Regions from separate parts of the Aurantivibrio infirmus genome, predicted to be linked through region 4. Evidence: predicted binding sites of a transcription regulator. Region 4 holds the regulator's gene; each other region holds the start of a gene.
What was found. The regulator FNR, encoded in region 4, switches genes on or off when oxygen is low (the NO sensors DNR and NnrR bind a similar motif). The targets are predictions, from matches to a motif close to TTGATNNNNATCAA.

Region 1 (4,055 bases), on a different contig from region 4:
AAGCACTGGTCGTAACTACCTTTTTCTAAACGGTGATTGACTGTTACCCGATCATCAAAAACAAAGCATTCACCTCGCCATAGTGAATTTTCTTCAGGTACGTCTTCTAGATACTTAAGTATCCCGCCTTTTAAATGAAAAACTTGATCGAAACCTTGTTGTTTTAAATACGCGGTAGATTTTTCACAACGTATTCCGCCGGTACAAAACATCGCAATTTTTTTATCTTTGCATTCTTCCAAATGATCTTTTACATATTGGGGAAATTCACGAAAGGTTGTGGTGTGCGGGTTTATCGCATTCTCGAAAGAGCCGACTTCAACCTCGTAGTCATTGCGGGTATCAACCAACAGAACATTTGGATCGCTGATTAAGGCATTCCATTCTTGAGGATCAACATAGGCACCAACAGATTCGTTGGGATCGATATCTTCAACGCCCATGGTAACGATTTCGCGTTTCAATTTTACTTTTGAGCGCTTAAAAGGTGGCTTGTCAGTGAGAGACTCTTTGGTGTCAATGTTAGTGAGACGGGGATCTTGATTTAACCAAGCGAACACTGCATCGATACCGGCTCTGCTTCCCGCGATAGTGCCGTTGATACCTTCATGGGCAAGCAACAAAGTACCGCGTACCTGTTGGTTCTCCATTACTTTTTTTAAAGGTTCGCGAAGATCTTCGAAATTATTGAGTGAAACAAATTTATAGAGCGCACAGACCACGATGGGGCCGCTATTGGAAACTGACATGCGTATTACCTTATTCTGCAAGCTGGAACGTAAATCCAGGGCTATAGAAGGGGCGCTATTGTAGCGGAAAATTAAGGGAGGGTGAATGCCGGAAGATTAATGTGGAATTAAAAAAGCCGGAGTAACTTTTTGTTAATCCGGCTTTTAGTTATGTATTGCGAGGCTTATGTGGCTAAAACTAAGGGGTTTACGACTTAGGAATAACGCGCACTATGCCCTTGCCTTCGGTAGCGACATAAATAAAACCGTCGGGGCCTTGGCGAACGTTGCGAACTCGGCCAATATCTTCCATCACTGGTGTTGCGGAAGTCACTGCGTTGCCTTCGACTTTACATAACGCGAGATAACGAAATTTTAACGAGCCTGCTAATACATTGCCTTTCCAATCCGGATACTTATCGCTCGTCACAAAAGTCATCCCGGAGGGGGCAATAGACGGTACCCAATACCAAATCGGGGATTCCATGCCTTCGCGTTCGGTTCCTTTGGCAAATTCAGTTCCGCTGTAATTGATGCCGTAACTTAAAATTGGCCAGCCGTAATTCGCACCCGCTTTAATAATATTTATTTCGTCACCGCCGCGGGGGCCATGTTCGTGAACCCAAATGTCACCGCTTACGGGATTTTTTGCCATGCCTTGTGGATTGCGATGACCATAAGAAAACACTGCTTCTTTAGCCCCTGCTTTGCCGATAAAAGGATTGTCTTGGGGAATTTTTCCGTCGTCATGTAAGCGATAAATTTTTCCGCCATCACGAGTAATATCTTGCGGATTGTCATCACGTTGTCCGCGCTCACCGATAGAGAAAAATAAATAGCCGTCGTTATCAAATTCAATACGGCTTCCATAATGTTGTCGTGCCCCGGTATTTGGCCCAGCCTTGTACAACACTTCTTGTTCAACGAGGGAGTTGCCTTGCAACTTCGCACGCATGATCGCGGTATGGCTTCCACGCCCTTCTCCTTCGGGGCTTGAATACGAAATATAAATCCAACCATTGTCGGTGTAGTTTGGGTGCAGTTCGATATCGAGCAAACCACCTTGGCCATTGGCATGAACTTCGGGTACGCCAGCGATGGTTTTGCTGGGCTTCTCGTCACCTGCTCGATATAGCTCTCCGGCGCGATTAGTTACAAGCATGTCGCCGTCTGGCAGCCACACCATGCCCCAGGGGACAGCAATGTCGTCAATGATCGTTTCGGTGGTGTAGTCGGCAGCAAAGGACAAAGTTGAAAAGAGAAACAGAGTACAAAAGCTTAGAATTGTGGTTATTTTTTTCATGGTGCTCTCGGGTAGTTTTTTAGGAGGATGAGTAAAGTGGAGATGGGATAATAGTCTGTATCCGGGAGAATTGGTTCCCCAAATTCGGATATTTTATATGGTCACGTAAAGAAAGGTTTAAAGATCTCTCGATAAACTAAATGCCCCGCGGACCTGACCGAGAGAGTAGCCGGTCGCTTCATCATCTGGATAAAATTCCTTAATTGCTAGGCTCAACTTGTGATCAATTGTTTCTCCGTGACAAAGCAAACATATACTTTCGACTTTTTGCGCTTTTAAAAATCGAAATTGACCATCGATGATCTCAGCGTGCTGTAAATTATCCGACGATATCGCGGCTATTGGTTGCTGATCAAATTGCTCTAAAATTTTTTCCTCCCAATCGCTGGGTATCGCAGATTGTTTGTTGCGAGGTTTTAAACTGACACGTTTTACTTGCCAGCCACTTTCAAGACTTATTTTTTTTGTGATCATAGGTGCAGTGATCGAGCAAACTTGAATGGCCGCGATTGATCCTTGTTCTTCGATTGTCTTCTTTAATGTTGGTTTTAATTCAGCAACAAATTTACCGACGATAGTCTCTGCCTCAGCTTCCAAGGTCCTTAGGTTTTCCTCCGTTGCTAAATTTTCTACGGTTCTAAAAGAAGTGGGGTCAGAATTTTTTTGGCCGCAGCTGACCAAGGCAACGCAAAATAGCGCCAAGCCAAGCAGTTTCAATAAGATTTGCATTTTTATCTTCCTCAATCTATCTGCGTTCAGGGTAGCGTGTACCCTACCTTAAATTGTTGACACAAAACAATCGCTCGGTCGTTAGTTTTAAAAGACCAAGCGATCGACGAAGATAATACTTTTGATTCAGGTATTTTGCGTCTCAAAGGCTCGATAAAATGAGATTGTTTTATGCGTTGAGAGTTATTAGAAAGTGATCGTAAAGAAAAGAGCAGGGTATTTTCCGCATCTAGAAAATAATCCTGCTCTCATTTTTAGCGCTTATTTATTTACATTGTGTTTTAACCCAGTTTTGGCAATTAGCGCTATTTACCGGGCGAGTGAGACTGCGAGCGGTGTCATTCTCATTGCCACTAGGGCCGCAGATAATTCTGGCGGTACTGCAGCCAGAGCTAATGTTGTCTGCCCCCGCGCCGCCAATCAGGAAGTCATTATTTCCCTTTAGGTCTCTAATGACGTCATTGCCGCTGCCGCCATTTGTCAAGGAACGATTTCCGGTGGAACCAACAACTACATCCGAACCCGATTCACCGAAGCTGTAATTCAAATCACCTTTATTAGCATCGATCCAATCGACGCCACTACCGCCATGAATCTTATCGCGGCCGTTTCCGCCCTTGATGAGATCGTTGCCGCCACCGCCATAGATCGCGAGCCGGTAGCCATTGTAAATAAAAGGGTACAAGGAAATCTTTCCGTTCCCGCAAGAAAAGGTGGTGGTTTTAGTAAGCACTTGTACCTGATCATCCTTATCGCCGAGACATAAATTGGCATTTTCCTGCAAGCCATTTCTGCCACTTTTACCATCGACGGTGAAGGCAAAGTATCCTCCTAGACATTCTCCATTGCGGAATACTACCGAGGTCAAGGTTTTTTCTTGTGAGCCCCGAATATCACCCGCACCCAGAAATAATTTATAGGCCCCATCACTAAAATCGAGATTACCGGTTGATCCTTGTGGTGCCATAATTATTCGATTAGATGAGGGACAGTTAGCGTTTTGTGAAAATACCTGTATCGAAATACTAAACAAACAAATTAGTTTAATAAAATTAGTAATTATTTTTTGCATAACGTTGGTTTTCTCCTGTAGTTTCTAAATATCGATTTGTTGTTGAACTTTTTCCAAGGTGCTGGCGGGTAATTGAAATTTTAGCGCTTCAAAATATTCCTTTCGTTGTTCGTAGGGCGTTACGTTGAGAAACTCAACTAGAAATTCTGGCTGCGTTAGAACTGCGAGACTACTCGTCGCGTCAATGCATGGGAAACCGCAGTGCCCAAGCGCGGGAGCCACT
Region 2 (4,055 bases), on a different contig from region 4:
GAACCCTGCGCGCGTTTAGCGGTATATTTATTTCTATTCTGCCAGTGCTCTATGGTCCTTATTTCGCATTTCAAGCATTAGAGTATTCCCCTTATCTTACTTACGTAATGCCGGTGTTGTTTTCCTTAGTGTTAGTGAGTTTGTCGAATATACAAGATCATCTCGAGAACCCTTTTGACGGTGTAGGTGAAGATGACGTCGTTATTAATGTAGAACAATTTGTTCGGCGCTTGAATGACTAAAAGCAAGTGAGATGAAACAGCCTATAGAATCGCGAGTTATTGTCGGATTGATCGCACTGGTCGTGGCGTTTATCGTCGTGGTAGGTGTTTTTGTGCCGACTGTTCCACAAGATCCCAATTACCATTTATTTATAGATCGCGAAACGATTCTGAATGTCAGCAACTTTTGGAACGTAGTCTCTAATTCGCTTTTTTTATTGGTAGGTATTGTCGGTTTAATACAGCTTTATGTATTAAACAATCTAAAAATATTGCCAGAAATTAAGTCTGCATATGGGATATTTTTTCTTGGCGTGACCTTGGTTGCGTTTGGGTCGGGCTACTATCATTTGCTACCCAACAATCAAACATTGGTATGGGATAGGTTGCCCATGACAATTGCCTTCATGTCATTATTTTCAGTCGTCGTTGGGGAAACAGTTTCGATTCGACTAGCAAGGTTTTCTTTGCTGCCTCTCATCGTAAGTGGTGGACTCAGCGTACTGTATTGGCATTTTACAGAGTTACAAGGTAGGGGAGATTTAAGGTTTTACGCCCTTGTTCAATTCCTCCCCTTATTACTTATTCCCATTATGTTAGTTTTTTTGCCGTCTAAATTTAGCCACAAATCAGGATATTGGTATTTATTTGCGTTTTATATTATTGCGAAACTGCTTGAACAGTTTGATAGTGAGGTTGACGCATTTCTTGGGTTTATTAGTGGGCATTCTCTCAAACATATAGCAGCGGCTTTTGGCGTGCTCATTCTTTTGTATACGTTTAGACGTAGAGGCATTATTTCTTGAATTAATGTTAAGTGAGGCCTCAATGATTAATTATCAACTCATACAATTCTCACAAAATTTAGCGTAAGCAATAATTTTTAGACGATCTTCATTTATGGGTTGATCGCATTGTTCGCAGAAACCATACCGCCCATTTTCTATCTTGGTTAATGCACGTTTAATTAAACTTAGCTCATTTTCGGCTTCGGTGTTTAGATCTACAAGAACTTCCTCATTTTCCCTTTCTATACTCTGTTCGGTAGAGGACTTATCGTGTTCTCTTCGTAGGTCGATTCCAATTTTTTCAATACGTTCGAGTAGCTCCGCTTGTAGTAGTAGTAGAGTATTTTTTGCAATATCAACGTTCATTTTTGATCTCCAAGGTTCACGAGACCAAATTTTGGTCTCGTGAATAATTTTCTAGGCTATATTTATGCGACGGGCTTCAGAGGTTTTTCGTGTCGCTTTAGGTGCCTTAAGCTTTAGGATTCCATCTTCAAAAGAAGCGTTAACATCACTTTCTTTTACGCTATCACCCAGGTCAAAGCTACGGCTGTATTTGCCGTATCGCCGCTCTTGGCGAACAATTTTTCCGTCCTTTTCTTCTTTGTTTTCCTGATGACTTTCCGCGCTTAAGGTTAGAATGCCATTATCCAACGTGACATGAATATCTTCCTTTTTAACGCCCGGCAACTCGGCGCTAATTTCAATATGATCGGCTGTATCAAGCACATCAACGCGAGGAGCGAAAGCACTACTGGTAGATTCCATATCGCGTCTGGAAGGCGACCAGAAATTATCGAAAATTGAATCGATATCAAACAGTGACTGACGGGGGACAAGATTCATAGTAAACCTCCAATATTAATGTCGAAAGCGGGAATTGCCCGATTTATATTGCAGTAACTATCTTTGGGGTAGGTTTGCGTATTTCAATTATCTGGGAAGACAAAAATAAAATTAATTGATCTGGATCAAGAAAATATCTATATCAAATACCGGAAGGCTTTGGAGGCATTATTTTTGTACGATAAAAGTTAGGGTGTCGTCAGGAGTACTTTTAGTGACAATTTGTCCTTTTAAATCGAGCGCCTTGGGGTTTTTCGCAAAGCCGATATTTTCGAGCTGCATCAATTGTTGCTGCAAGGAAATGTAGTAGATCATCGTCGAGTAATTATGAAAAATATCATTGATGATGGAGTACTCGGCGCCTCGAAAATCTAGCTTCTTATACCTACGGCGATTAAGATAACGTACTGTCGTGAGCTTGCAGAAACGAAAAGCGCGAACTAAAAGCTTTGCGGGGTTGAGGGAGAGTTCAAATTCTGGAAATAGAAACGGCCTGTCGTGGGCATGCGATTCTTGGTTGAAAGTCGAGAATATAAAATATCCCGTTGATTTAAGTATCCGCCTTACTTCTCTCAAAATTTTCAGTCTACCTTCGTGGTCTACCATGCAAATTCCTTCACAGGCGAAAACGACCAGAGAAAACGAATTGTCCTTAAACTGAGATAAATCTCGCGCATCAACATGTCGAAATTCAATATAGGGAAATTGTTTTTGGCAGAGCGCCACCATTTCGGCAGAGTAATCTACGCCGATATAGTCCTTGCTAAGTTCGTTAAGCGCTTCTACTGTTCGACCACCACCAACGCCAATATCCAATATAGCTTGGCCACTGATTTTGTCTGCAATTAGGTCGAAGGCTACTTGTTCGGCAGGCTTTAAGCCGCGCCAGCGTGAATAAACTTCCTGCGCCTCGAGGCTGCTCATCGTCGTTTGGTTGACGTCATCAATAGATGACGTGCCGCCTATACTTACTGAATTTTCCAAGTGAATTCCAAGTCGGTTTTAAATTATATTAAGTGACAAGTTTGTAAGCCGGTTTAACTTACCAAGTTGCGTCCACCATCAACAGCGATAATTTGCCCGGTAATATAGGGCGCGTCACTGACTAAAAAGTTTATAGTTCTGGCTATGTCGCTAGGCTCACCTATTTTTTTTAATGCTATCTTTTTTGTAATAGATGCTTTGATTTCATTTTCTAACTCTGCGCTATCTTCTGGCCATAAAATTGCACCGGGCGAGATTCCGTTAACTCGAACCTTGGGTGCCAAATCTTTTGCAAGTGATTTGGTAAGCATGATATTGCCTGCCTTCGCGATGCAATAAACTGGGTGATCAGAAAGAGGCCGCTCACCATGAATATCGGCAATGTTTATTATGCAGCCTTGCGTTTCCCCTAAATAAGCCGCGCAAGCTTGGCTTAAAAACAAGGGCGCTTGCAGATTGCTACCCATGAGATCTTGCCAGTGATCGACGGTAATTGATCCAATCGGGGTTGCATAAAAGCTCGACGCATTGTTAACCAGTACGTCGAGGCGAGACCAGTGTTGCTTTGCTTCATCTGCCAGTGCTTTGAGCGTATCGACTTTACAAAGATCCGCACAGATGGTGATAGCTGAATTTTTTCGGATGCTATTAAGTTGATTGCAGAGCTTCTTCGCATCTGATTCTGATCGATTGTAATGAATGACAAGGTTAAAGCCATTTGTATGTAAGTGTTGTGTAATCTCAGCACCGATGCGTCTTGCAGCGCCGGTTACTAAGGCAACTTTGCGAGTACCTTCGGTAGATTGCGTGTTTTCGTTGGTTTCGTTATTCATTGTGATTCATATCATGTGAAAGAGGTTGAGGTTGAATCGAAGCTGTTTTTAAAATCTCGTAAGGCGTGGATTCGTAATCGATGTAATTCTTCGCCAAATGCTTTGCCTTGATACCGGTCGCTATCAACATCTTTGCTGGAAATAGCACAGCAACGCTGAAACGCTTTTTTAAAAAATTTGGTTTGCGGATATTCTCTATTTTCAAGCCCTGTCCTGCCTCTGGCGTCAGCTTCGCAGCACAAAAGAAATTCCTCAAAACGTTCCGGGCGTCTAAAGCTATCTAAGGCGTCCAAGGTTTTTAATATTTTTTTTGGCGTCATTTCCAGAACGCGATGACAATGTGTATGGTATTCCGCGACTCCCAAAGCTAAATCTCGATGCTC
Region 3 (4,055 bases), on a different contig from region 4:
TTTTTCTTGTAGGAATATGCCAAGCATGCGCATATTGGCCGATCGGCAGCACCAACTCGATGTTAATTAAACGATCGAGAATTCTTTGCCGCCACGTTTTCGCGCACAAGGGCAAGGGGGGCAAATCGCCGGACTTGCCTCTTCCCGGATAGCAGAAACCCATAGGGACGATGGCAATTTTTCTGACATCGTAAAAAATCTTTCGGTCGATTCCCATCCAATTGCGAAGACGATCACCACTCGCATCATCAAAGGGAATACCCGACTGGTGAACCTTCGTTCCTGGCGCTTGACCCGCAATCAAAATTGAGGCTTTCGGATTAATTCTTACAACGGGCCTCGGCCCCAAGGGTAGATCGTCCGCGCACAAGGCACATGACTCAATCTCGTCAACAAGTTTAACAATGCTCTCTCTCAACTGATCACCTCAATTGATCACTTTAACGAATACCCTATTGCCCCAACCCTTCTTCTAATTGCAGCTTGGCGCTTGATGATTTCCTGCTTGCGACTCTGTATTATCCAACTCCCAAACAGGATTAAAACTATGGCAAATTTGACACATATCGACGAACAAGGCCACGCCCATATGGTCGATGTTGGTAGCAAAGCTGATACGGAGAGACAGGCCACCGCACAAGCGCTCGTCACAATGCTGCCAAATACATTGCGCCTAATCGTTGATGGGGGGCACAAGAAGGGAGACGTACTCGCCGTTGCGCGCATAGCGGGTATTCAAGCGGCAAAAAAATGTTCCGATTTGATCCCGCTTTGTCATCCCTTAATGCTCACATCCATAAAAGTAGAGCTCACCCCCAACACCGATGACAATACCGTACTCATTGAAGCGACGTGTAAACTTCGTGGCAAAACCGGCGTAGAGATGGAAGCTCTGAGCGCAGCATCCGTCGCAGCACTAACGATTTATGATATGTGTAAAAGTGTTGATAAGGGGATGGTAATTGGCGAGATAAAATTATTGGAAAAAACCGGCGGAAAATCTGGAAATTGGACAAGTAAATAACGACCTTCCGAATAAGCGATTCAAAATCATGAGCATCACAATTTTATATTTTGCGCGAATAAAAGAAGCGCTAGAAATCGATAGAGAAGAACTAGATTTCGAAAAAGACATTTCGACGATCCAGCAGCTAGTATCGTTTCTCGGTCTGCGCGGTGAAAAATGGCAAACGACGTTGGCGGAAAAAAGTATTTTAGTGGCCGTCAATCACACCGTCGCAAACTTTTCTACCGCGCTTAACGACGATGACGAAATTGCATTTTACCCACCAGTAACGGGAGGGTAGTTATGATTAGAATCCAAGAAGAAGATTTTGATTTAGGTGATGAATACGCCGCACTAAAGAAAAACTCACGATCTCCGGGCGCGATAGTCACCTTCACCGGCTTAGTACGTGACCTTGACGGCAACGAAAAAATAACCGGAATGACGCTGGAATATTACCCAGGCATGACTGAGCAATCGCTGGCCGAAATCATTTCTGAAGCGAAACAACGCTGGCGCTTAGACCAGATAAAGGTTATTCACCGAGTTGGCAAACTAGCCGCTGACGATCAAATAGTTTTTGTCGGCGTGAGCAGCGCCCATCGCGAAGAAGCCTTCCTCGCTTGTCGCTTTATCATGGATTACTTGAAAACCCGCGCGCAGTTTTGGAAAAAAGAAACCACCACCTCAGGTGAACGATGGGTTGACGCTAAATCGTCGGATAGAGATTCCGCAGAAAAATGGAAGCAATGATTTATTTTTAGAGTGTCAATGCTCGTTTTTCTATTGGTTTAGCATAGCTATCAATTGCAACGCCTCTTTCGGCTTGAATAATCGCTTTATACAGGTTTTTGTATTCTGATTTTACTGCATCATTAAATAGCGGGTCCCTGCCCACCCTCACCTTTTCCGTTATTGCATCCCACTCATCATCAGAAATATTTTTATCGAGCAGTGGGTATACTAAGCGATTCTCTCGATTAATATGATCAACTTGCCGCGCAATAAATATTTTTGACGCTGCCACTAAATCCGCGACAGGAACAACCGTGTCGTTCGCGATAGATGTAAAAAGCTGCGCCGCGTTATGCGTCAGCTGCTCAAGTTTTTTATGTTCTGATTTAATCCCCCAAAGCTCATCGGAATGCTCTACTTGCTTAACAAGCAAAAGCTCGAAGACCAAATCTTCTATTGGATGATGAAATTTCTCGGGGTAGACCTGAACGTAATCGAATATATCTAGAATTGTTGACAGCTTAGCTTTGCCAGCTTGGTCCGCTTCATAGCAGGTCAATTCAGCTTCTAGGCAACGCAACAAGCGTAAAAAGTTATAGTGGTCGGCATTTAACTGTGACTGTGTTGGGTGCATCGTTCACCTCCGGTCAGTAGTTAATAGACACTACCATACCTTAGTTTGGATTCTATTGACCTGCTTCAATAGACTTCACAATTTGTCGATTTGTTGTTTAGTTGACAGATCAATGCAGAATAAAATTAAACATCACTTAGACTTTATAGCTCTTTATAGCAATATATATAGTGGTTTGTGTGCGAGCTGGAATGTAAAGAGCGGTAAATGATGAAAAAGACGCCGCTAAACTTGGCGGACCAAAAAATCCTTTGCCATACTGTTAAGCAAATAGACAAAATTTAACATGTGTAAGTTCGGTGGGCCAAAGCCATCGTCGGACCCAAAAATGACAAGCATTAAAAATCAAAGCAAAAATAAAAAAGAACTTAATTCAGCCGATCTTAGTTTCAAGCAATTTAAATTAGGTGCTTCGATTTTCTTTCTCGGGTTTGTATTGCTTTATTGCGCTAACGTTCTTATTGTTCCGTCCCTTAAACAAGAATTGATGGCTCTATTAAGCATCTCATTAATTGGTCTCGGTTTTTTATTGGCCGTTGTGGCGGAAGTGAGGTTTTTACTTTATCGAGGCATACAGTTTTTTACTGAGAAAAAATAATTTTAGCTTTCTCGCCAATCTTTTAAGGACTTCAAAGTATACACGTCAAAACGTATCGTTTTTCCTTTGATCTGATGGCTAGGTCTATGCGCCGACAAGAGTTCTGCATGCAATGGCCGCTTTACAACAACGCGATAAACCGCGGCTTGCAAAGCAAGCTCAAGCAACTCCGAAGAATCACCATCTGCGCCCACTAGCTGATGAAAAACCTGCATACCTTTTTTTACTTTTGCAGATTTACTTCTTTCTGGAAACATCGGATCGATATAAATCACATCCGGTTTTTCTGCGTTTAGCAAACGCAATGAATCTTTACTTTCCGCATTCGTTAATTCTATTCGCGACAGGATCTCGACGAGTTCAGCATCATTATTTAGTTCTGCATAATTTTTTGCTTTCGCTAAACCACTTTCCAACAAGCAATAGACTACCGAGTTTCTCTCAATAAACTTTACGCAACAGCCAAGACAAGCCAGACCGAAACCGTCTGATCCAAACCCTGCAGTAAGATCCCATACCTTAGGCTTTATTTTACTTTGGACACCGACTGCTTTCGCCAAGTCTGACTGAAAAGATTGCTGTCTTCGGCGAAAACCCAGCTTACCCTCTACAAAGTCGACCGAAACGTCCCCCATCGCCATATCGCTCAAATTGCGCAACACTACTCCGTTTTTTTTATAAACCAAAGCCAGAACACTAGATAAACCTTCACCCTCTCGATCCAGTTGAGGCTCATAACTGGAGGAAACGCAAGCCAATTTATGTGTCGACGCGAAAGCCTCTGCGATTGAAGCTTGTTCTGAGTCATCGCAAATCACCACTATGTCTTGCTTATTCAATTGATACTCTCTTGTTGGCTTTCATCGTCACGGACGAACTGAATTTTATTCACTGTGAAACTATTTTCAAAATTCTCACGTATTGAATGTGAACGTCTTATTCCATGCATCCCCCCCTGTTTGACCAAGAGAGGAAGCAAGTAAATTAATGTTGGGAACCCCGACAATTGTGAGCGTAAAGTTACCTTTTTATCTAATCCAATTTCAAGAACGCCACGTACAAGGAATTAATACCGGATACTA
Region 4 (4,055 bases):
AGGAAACTCAATGTTGTGCGTGGCAGATGCTCGGTTTTTCAAACAAGCTTCGTCGCAGCCTAGAGCGGGGAGTGCGACTCCAAATAAAACTAAAAGGCCGATTAACTTTTTCATTGTCATGTCCTATAAAACTGAATGGGTATTAAAAGTAATTCGCATATGTGACGTGATGTATATCACAGGTGAAAAACAAGTCAACGCTAATACTTTAGTCTTAACAAAATATTCTTAAACGGTCGTTTTTATACCACATTTGACCAAAATTTCGGCATATCTACTGAGGCATCCCATGCTTTCGGTTATAAGAATGGAGTTTCGTAGAGAACTGTTAAGCGGAATGTAAAGCATCTATTTGGGCGATATTTGATCGCTTTGGCGGGTATTTATCCGATTTGGTGTCGGATTGCGGTAAAAAATTGCTCGCAAATCGAACGATTGGCGGCTCGCTATATGAGATTTGAATGAGCTTAAACTCGGTGATTTCCCATTACATATTGTTTGGAGAAATCGGAGCCGGTGCGGTGATTTTGTTCGTTTTGATCAATTTAACGCCTGACCAACTAGCAAGTTTAGTTGATCCGGCAACGAGATTTTAAGTGCTGCTTGCTGGCCTCGATCTGACATTTTCGTCCAGGTCTTGCGAATAATATCGATTATTTTCTCTTTTTCATGTTCTAGAGCGAAAGCCTCGAGATAGTGTTCGATAAAAACCAAACAAATAACATCTTCTAGGGTTTGAATTTCTGGGTCCGATTTAATCCCCTTTTTGCCAACTATTTTTTTTACTCTCTCAATATCGGCGTTGGAGTAGTCTCGTGCTGCCATGATCAATGCGAGTTGTTCGCCATGATACACCCCGAGATCTTTTCTCCATTTAAGGTAACCTGCTCGAGTCTTTTCATAGGACGAACGAGGGATTTTCCAGCGTGCGATATGTTGACCATGTGCTGCAATACTCAAGTGTTCAGAAGCTTTAGGCTCAAACTCAGATAGCCGCTCGCTCATGCGGCGAGAATACAGTAGTTCTTTGGAGGAGGGGCTGCCGGAAACGATAATTTTGTTTGGGTCTTGTTGATTAACGGCGTCGATATCTTCGATAACCTGAGCGAGTTTAGTTGTCATAGGAACTTCTTCGTGAATTTTTAATTGGGCGTTTTTCACCTAATTGCAGCGGAGGCGAGGGTATTTAATTTGGTCAAGAGAAAAAGTCGGGCGATGATTTTTTAAGGACAAGCCGAGGATAGTTTAAGCGACATCAAATAAGCTGATATCTGCAATCTTACGAAGGGCATTTAGGTCAACTATCTGAATATCTTTTTTATCGGCGACGATTAAGCCTTCTTTTTGAAAGCGACTTAGCGTTCGGCTGACTGTTTCTACCGTCAAACCAAGATAGTTACCGATATCTGCTCGAGACATGGGTAAGCGGAAGCTCGTTAAAGACAGCTTGCGTTGACCGTTTCGACTAGAAATGCTGAGTAGTAATGTTGCAACCCTTTCTTCCGCATTGTTTTTACTGAGCAAGGTAATCAGCTGCTGGTCAGCGGTGATTTCTTTTCCCATCAAGCGAAATAAATGACGATTTAAATTGGGAACTTGCTTGCCCAATTCTTCCATTTTGTTAAAGGGTATTTCACAAACCGCCGAGGTTTCGAGGGCAATAGCGGAATTCGAGTGATTCCCGTTGCCAACGCCGTCCAAACCGAGAATTTCGCCCGGCAGGTAAAAACCGGTAACTTGTTCCTGACCGCTATTGGTAATGGCAACGGTTTTTATGGTCCCTGATCTGACCGCATATACCGAATGGAACTCATCTTCCATTCGGTATAAATAATCCCCTTTATGTAAGGGGCGTCCGCGCTGAATGATACTGTCGACTTGATCGATTTCTTCGACGTGTAAACTGATCGGTAAACAAATAGAAGCAAGTCGGCACTGTGAGCAAGAAACATTTGGCGTGGCATGACAGGTGGGGATTATTTTTAGCGGGCTTTCTGACATAAGTAAACTACCTAGTACTTTTATTGACTTAAACTTTTAAAAAAGACCCGAATCCGTGGATATTAACACAAAATTGTATTCCCTAAGATAGAGTCATGGCACACAGGTGAAAAGGGTAGGGTATAGCGACTTGTGATGTCAAAAATTCTTTTTTGCCAAACAAGGGTGTGGTGAGCCTAATTAGGTATTAATAGTTTGGAAAATCGCCGGAACGAGTGATGAGGCGGGACCCTGTAAGCAATAATCAAAGGCACTACCATTTACAGAAGCTTCTAGATTCAACTCTAATGTATCCGCCCCAGCTGCTTTGGCTAGCTGAAAAAAGCCAGCGGCAGGGTAAACATTCCCTGAAGTACCTATGGCGACAAAAAGGTCGCAGGCCTCAAGAGCATGCTGAATGTCGTTCATATACAGAGGCATTTCACCAAACCATACAATATGCGGTCTTAAAGTTCCTGGCTGTTTGCAACAGAGACAAACGGAGTCAACGAGAATGTCTTCTTCACAGGTTTGAACTTTTCCGGATTTCAGACAGCGGGATTTTAGTAATTCGCCGTGCATATGGATTACGGAACTTCCGGCTTTTTCGTGGAGATCGTCTATATTCTGAGTAATTAATGTGAATTCACCCTCATGTCGTTGAGCAAAATCTGCTAGCGCACGATGAGCAAGATTCGGTGTAATGCCGTCGAGTAGCTGTTGTCTGCGTTGATTATAAAAACGCTGCACCAGCTCGGGGTTTCTAGCAAAAGCTTCCGGTGTCGCAACGTCATCAATGCGATGGTTTTCCCATAGTCCGTCCGCAGCGCGAAAAGTTTTAATACCCGACTCAGCAGAAATTCCCGCACCGGTTAGTACAACAATTGAGCGATATTTTTTTGAAGCTAAGGGTGAAGAGGGCAATAAATTGGTCATATTAATTCAATTCAGATTACAATTCGGCCGCCGAATTTTGAATTTAATGTCTAAGTTCGGCTCTAAGGTGAAACAACGCGAGAGCGAAAGTACTCTACTGTGAAACCAAGGGGTCTATCAAGCCTCCTTTTTATTTATGAAGGGGTTGTAAGAACAACGAAGACCAAATGCTAATTTGTAAGCCTAAACTATTAATGTAAATATCAAAAATGAAAATATGCTTACTACAGATTATCAGCCCAAGTTTTGCCGTTTAGGAATTAAGAGATAGCGTGATGAAAAATGATCTTAAACCTGAGGATTCTAAACAATCTGTGGCTGAATTGTTGGCACGAATTGATGAGAATCAACAAATACAGGCAAAGTTTTACGATTTCGAATTCCAGTTGTTAAGCTGCAAAGGTTTGCCAGAACTGCTAGATGCGTTATTAAATAATGCACCAAAGCATTTTGAATTAAGCACTGTGAGCTTAGTCCTTTATGACCCCGATTACAGTTTAGATTCACTTTTGGAACTTTTAGATGTCGACAATTTTGAGAATCGACTGCAGTTGAGATATAGCGAAGACTTTTTTCTAGATTTGTATGGGCCGGTACCGACAGTAAAATTAGGCGAGTTAGATGTACTAACTAAAACCCGATTATTTCCTGGAACATACTCAGTAGAGAGTGCAGCGTTATTACCTTTGATGCGGCAAGAAAGACAAATCGGTAGTCTTCATCTTGGGAGTGATTCGGCCGAACGTTATACCGCTGACAAGGCGGTCAGTTTCATGACGCACCTTGCGTTAATTGTTTCTGTTTGTTTGGAAAACTGCATTGCTTTCGAACAACTGGAGCAGCAAGGGTTAGAAGATAGTTTGACCAAGGTGCGAAACAGACGCAGTTTTGAAGACGAATTCGCAAAAGAAATTGAACGAGCGTTTCGGCAACAAGAATCACTGACAACTTTATTTATTGATATCGATCATTTTAAGAATATAAACGATAGTTATGGTCATCAAGTTGGAGATCGTTGTCTTCGTCAAGTCGCAAAAAACATTAATGGTGAGTTAAGAAAAACAGATTTATTGGCGCGATATGGCGGCGAAGAATTTGTTGCACTGCTGCCACATTGTTATTCTGACGAAGCCTACATA

Region 1: a site for FNR is predicted at 2,817-2,830, ahead of ACYUCY_RS14480 (Tll0287-like domain-containing protein). Genes of this name have one in related genera too.
Region 2: a site for FNR is predicted at 1,971-1,984, ahead of ACYUCY_RS15490 (Hsp20/alpha crystallin family protein). Genes of this name have one in related genera too.
Region 3: a site for FNR is predicted at 2,431-2,444, ahead of ACYUCY_RS09565 (hemerythrin domain-containing protein). Genes of this name have one in related genera too.

Annotation. Positions count from the first base shown of each region.
Region 1 covers NZ_BAAFSK010000006.1:160,043-164,097, reverse strand. The annotation lists gene trhO (oxygen-dependent tRNA uridine(34) hydroxylase TrhO) at 1-749, opposite strand, end outside; gene ACYUCY_RS14485 (PQQ-dependent sugar dehydrogenase) at 937-2,031, opposite strand; gene ACYUCY_RS14480 (Tll0287-like domain-containing protein) at 2,149-2,760, opposite strand; gene ACYUCY_RS14475 (calcium-binding protein) at 3,026-3,832, opposite strand; gene ACYUCY_RS14470 (hypothetical protein) at 3,857-4,055, opposite strand, start outside.
Region 2 covers NZ_BAAFSK010000007.1:42,369-46,423, forward strand. The annotation lists gene ACYUCY_RS15475 (hypothetical protein) at 1-242, shown strand, start outside; gene ACYUCY_RS15480 (hypothetical protein) at 254-1,027, shown strand; gene ACYUCY_RS15485 (TraR/DksA family transcriptional regulator) at 1,061-1,375, opposite strand; gene ACYUCY_RS15490 (Hsp20/alpha crystallin family protein) at 1,427-1,855, opposite strand; gene ACYUCY_RS15495 (class I SAM-dependent methyltransferase) at 2,024-2,839, opposite strand; gene ACYUCY_RS15500 (pteridine reductase) at 2,893-3,672, opposite strand; gene ACYUCY_RS15505 (multifunctional CCA addition/repair protein) at 3,684-4,055, opposite strand, start outside.
Region 3 covers NZ_BAAFSK010000004.1:24,963-29,017, forward strand. The annotation lists gene ACYUCY_RS09545 (uracil-DNA glycosylase family protein) at 1-418, opposite strand, end outside; gene moaC (cyclic pyranopterin monophosphate synthase MoaC) at 548-1,024, shown strand; gene moaD (molybdopterin converting factor subunit 1) at 1,053-1,307, shown strand; gene moaE (molybdopterin synthase catalytic subunit MoaE) at 1,310-1,759, shown strand; gene ACYUCY_RS09565 (hemerythrin domain-containing protein) at 1,767-2,375, opposite strand; gene ACYUCY_RS09570 (hypothetical protein) at 2,704-2,973, shown strand; gene ACYUCY_RS09575 (class I SAM-dependent methyltransferase) at 2,976-3,812, opposite strand.
Region 4 covers NZ_BAAFSK010000003.1:447,483-451,537, reverse strand. The annotation lists gene ACYUCY_RS08760 (hypothetical protein) at 1-114, opposite strand, end outside; gene ACYUCY_RS08755 (DUF4202 domain-containing protein) at 541-1,122, opposite strand; gene fnr (fumarate/nitrate reduction transcriptional regulator Fnr) at 1,246-2,001, opposite strand; gene cobB (Sir2 family NAD+-dependent deacetylase) at 2,182-2,916, opposite strand; gene ACYUCY_RS08740 (GGDEF domain-containing protein) at 3,192-4,055, shown strand, end outside.